Regions from separate parts of the Anaerobacillus sp. 63XJN7_5_ISO-PGPR-S23-430 genome, predicted to be linked through region 2. Evidence: riboswitches for the same ligand, from Rfam matches in the RefSeq annotation. Region 2 holds a riboswitch; the other holds the start of a gene.
What was found. Region 2 has a riboswitch for cyclic di-GMP ahead of AC0VYJ_RS06130 (HD-GYP domain-containing protein). Riboswitches for the same ligand answer to the same signal wherever they lie in the genome.
Positions count from the first base shown of each region.

Region 1: linked by a shared signal. The riboswitch ahead of AC0VYJ_RS11205 (anti-repressor SinI family protein) and the one ahead of AC0VYJ_RS06130 (HD-GYP domain-containing protein) in region 2 are both predicted to bind cyclic di-GMP.

Region 1 is NZ_CM149686.1:2,083,840-2,086,043, forward strand. It holds gene egtD (L-histidine N(alpha)-methyltransferase) at 1-173, shown strand, start outside; gene AC0VYJ_RS11195 (thioredoxin family protein) at 251-565, shown strand; gene AC0VYJ_RS11200 (hypothetical protein) at 598-828, opposite strand; cyclic di-GMP riboswitch class I at 1,054-1,142, shown strand; gene AC0VYJ_RS11205 (anti-repressor SinI family protein) at 1,168-1,305, shown strand; gene AC0VYJ_RS11210 (glycine--tRNA ligase) at 1,687-2,204, shown strand, end outside.
Region 2 is NZ_CM149686.1:1,125,203-1,127,406, forward strand. It holds gene AC0VYJ_RS06120 (aldo/keto reductase) at 1-37, opposite strand, end outside; gene sda (sporulation histidine kinase inhibitor Sda) at 245-412, opposite strand; gene AC0VYJ_RS06130 (HD-GYP domain-containing protein) at 471-1,112, opposite strand; cyclic di-GMP riboswitch class II at 1,124-1,207, opposite strand; gene AC0VYJ_RS06135 (FAD-dependent oxidoreductase) at 1,343-2,204, shown strand, end outside.

The DNA.
Region 1 (2,204 bases), 960 kb from region 2:
TTGGTGATCAACATATCCATTTTGAGAACCATGAAACGATTCATACGGAGAATTCCTATAAATATAGTCTAGAGGAATTTAAACTGTTAGCAGAGAATTCAGGTTTCACATCAATGAAAACATGGACTGATCAAGAACAGCTTTTCAGTTTGCACTATCTTAGTGTGAAATAACGTAATCTTTCTTACAGACATTCAATGATTATTTCGATATAATTGTTAATGAAGATATAGGTGAAGGAGAGATAATCATGAAGAAGATTGAAACAGCTGATTCTTATCAGTCATTCATTAACAATAATGACGTATCCATTCTAAAATATGAAGCTAACTGGTGCCCGGATTGCAAGCGCCTTGACTTTTTTATTGATGATATAATGAATGCTCATCATGAAAAACAATGGGCTCAAATCGATATTGAACAATTCCCTGAAATTACAGAGGAAAATGATGTTATGGGTATCCCGAGCCTTCTTGTCTATAAAGACGGCAAAAAGATTGGTCACTTGCATAGTGCGAATACCAAAAATCCAGATCAGGTGAAAGAATATTTAAGTCAATTCTAAACAAAAGAGAAGGTTGCGAAGGCAACCTTCTTTTATTTTGTTAGAACATATTCAATGGAGCCGTCGATTAATGAATGAACAAATGCAACTGTATATCCAATGCTAAGGTAAGTAGAAAGTGTCTCACTACAATGGGGATGTAATGGTTCTGTTGGGGCATGAAGACTTTTATACATGGTTTTTACGGTACTAGAGGTGGGTTCACAACGAAGTAGTACAACATGTTTGCCGCTCCAGGCGGTACTAATATGATTTCTCTGCATATCACTCTTCCTTTGTGAAAAATATATTCAGGGAATACAGTTAGGATATGAGTGAAATCCTAGGATGTTAGAAATAGAAATGAAAATTTAAAAATATTTTGAATTTTCATCAGATAACTGGTATATTAGTAGCATATAACGTCAAACTTCTCGATAATCGCATTTATTCACTAAAAAGTTGTGTGTTTTGTAAGTTTAAGGTCGGAATGTGTCATTTCTGAATTCTCCAGACAAGGGCAAACCATCCTAAAGGGTGGGACGCAAAGACACAGGTCTAATGTTGGTTCTCCAACGATGACGGCTGGTCCTCCTGGAAAACCCAAGAAGGAGGAGAAAAGAATGACCATGGCGAAACCTAAGCCTAAGAAGGTACTTGATCAAGAATGGGTTATTCTCATGAGGGCTGCCAGGGAACTTGGATTGAAGAAAGAAGAGGTACAGGCATTCTTAAGACAAGACAAAAACCGACATCTATGAATATACATAAATGAATGACGACCTTTAAGGTCGTTTTTTTGTGATAAGCTTTGATGAAAGCAAATACGGTGTGAAATGAATAATCCTTGACTTTAGGGCAATATTTTTTGTATCATATGTCATATCAATTGCATACATAAACCATACTAACTATGAAGGATAAATAGTAGTCAGAATAACCTTGACTTTAGCGATTCGGGGACGGTGGAAGCCCGAACGAGGTCTGATGAAACGGCAGTCTGGAGTTACGTTTCTCAAAGTGGATGCCTTATTTGCATCAACTAGGGTGGAACCGCGGGTGCATAAGCTCTCGTCCCTGGACATTTTTTGTCCATGGATTGGGAGCTTTTTATATTGATTGAGAAAAAAGGAGAGAATGACATGACAATTTCAATGGATCAGATCGTTTCAGTATCAAAGCACAGAGGATTTATTTTCCCTGGTTCTGATATTTACGGTGGACTAGCAAATACGTGGGATTATGGACCACTTGGTGTAGAACTTAAGAAAAATATTAAAGATGCATGGTGGAAGAAGTTTGTTCAAGAATCACCTTATAACAGTGGTCTAGATGCCGCCATTCTAATGAATCCAAAAACGTGGGAAGCTTCAGGTCATTTAGGTAATTTCAATGATCCTTTAATTGATTGCAAAAGCTGTAAAACACGTCATCGTGCAGATAAATTAATTGAGGACGCTCTTTCTACTGATGAAGAGGACATGATTGCAGACGGCCTTTCATTTGAAGAAATGGAGCGTTTGATGAAAGAAAATCATATTACTTGCCCTGAGTGTGGCAGTGAAGATTTCACAGAAATTCGTCAATTTGATCTTATGTTTAAAACCCATCAAGGTGTAACTAAATCGAGCACGAGTGAAATTTACCTTCGCCCAGAAAC
Region 2 (2,204 bases):
CATCATTCAACGTTAGTTCTGGGATTGATTCCTTCAACAAAGATCATTCCTTTCAATAATAATTAACTTTTTTATCTCACTTTAAATCTACCACTTCCTAAAAAATGCAAACATATGTAAGCGTATTAACAGTAAATTTATTTGTGAAGGGAGATGAAATCAATTAGAATTCATCAAAAAAAGCTTATTGGCCAGTTGTGACCAGATAAGCTTTTTTTATATAGCGTCATGAGAGGCTGTCTCATCAAGTGAAATTGGCGATTTGTTCGTAACACTCCGTACGTGTTTGGGGAGGATTGATGCCTCTTCGGATGATTTCGCTCGTTAACATTTCAATAAAAGCTTCATCTAATTGAAGAGTATACGCATCACAAAATGCAATTAGTAAATCCTTAGTTGATAAGAGTCGCAATCTATTCGCCCTCCCTATTGTATTTGGTTTTGTTTAAACGGTTATTGAATAGCGCTGCTTAATTTTGACGTTTGGTATAATCAAAATAATGAAGCAGAACCTTTTTCCCTTTTAGCCGTTTTTCCAAATAAGAGATAAACAAGGAGGTAGTGGATGGCTCATAGAAGTTATTCCGATGAACGTTAATTTCATGAATGGCTGATTGGTCAGAACGTTTTGGACGATAAGCTCGATCAGACGTCATCGCAATGAAGCTATCGATGACTCGAAGAATCGAAACAAATCGAGGAATTTGCTCATATTGTAATTGATAAGGATAGCCAGTACCATCGCTATTCTCATGATGATTTAGTATAAGAGACGGCTCAATATCAATCTCTGGAAAATCATTAAGTAGCTCTATTCCAAACTCTGGATGCCGCTCGACATACTCTTTCTCATAAAGGGTTAGTGGGCTCTTTTTTTGAAGAATTTCTGTTGGGACAAGTAGTTTACCGATGTCATGTAGCAAAACAGACTCAAGAAAGCGCCGTTTCAACAGTGATCGGAAATTGTAATGCAAACAGAAATCAATAAAGTAGCTCGTAGTTTGTACTGAATGGAGAAAGCTATGAGGGTCGTGACGTCTTAGGAGTTCCATCATTCGCAGTGTGTGTGATGAAAATAAATTAGCGTGCCCGTACAATGTACACTTTTCCATGTTCATTCTCCTTTTTAAGGAGCCGGTTGCACTACTTGCTCCCTATCACTCAAGTGCCCAGGCTAGAATGATAGTTCATCGCATTCTCTTTTTTTGTGGTTCTCTTACTGAGGTATCTTGACATAAGGATATACTTATATAATAAATACCATAAAAAGGTGAATTTGTTAACTGTTTTCTTTGATTTTTCAGTTTTTTTATTTGGAACGCCAATGAAAGGAGATTGGGAAATGAATTCTGACGTACTAATTGTTGGCGCAGGTCCTACGGGTCTTGTATTAGCACTCCACCTAGCGAAATATGGAGTTTCATTTCGGATCATCGAGAAAAATGAGGGACCCGGAGAAGCATCGCGTGCGCTAATTGTACACGCTAGAACCCTAGAATTTTATAACCAAATGGGCTTCGCAGAAGAAGTCATCCACCGGGGGATTAAAGTGAAGTCTATCCAATTTCGAGAAGGAATGAAAGCAAAAGCCAACATCAATTTTCACGATCTTGGAAAAGGATTAAGTCCTTTCCCATTTGCCCTAAGCTATCCGCAAGATGACCACGAGCAGCTGCTAATTAACAAATTAGCCGACGAAGGCGTTGAGGTAGAATGGAAGACAGAGTTGGTTTCATTTATGGATGAAGGGGACCATGTTCAAGCTGTTATTAAAAAAGATAATAAGGAAGAGCGGAGTGAGTTTTCATATATATGCGGGTGTGATGGGGCACACAGTACCGTTCGAAGAGAACTTGCTTTTGATTTTCCAGGTGGAACGTATGAGGAACGTTTTTTTGTGGCGGATGTTAAAGCGAACACTGGCCAGTTATCTGAAAGTAGTTTAAATGTGTATTTAGATTCTGACACCTTTTACCTGTTCATGCCAGTTAGAAGCACGGGAATGGAGCGGATTATTGGAATAGTTCCTCACAATTTAACCGATCAAAGCTCAGTTGCGTTCAAGGATTTCCAGTCGCTGATCGAGCAGAGAACAGGCTTAACGATTCAGCATGTGAACTGGTTCCAAACGTACAAAGTCCATCATCGCGTTAGCAGTCACTTTAGAAAAGGACGTGCCTTTATTGCCGGAGATGCTGGACACA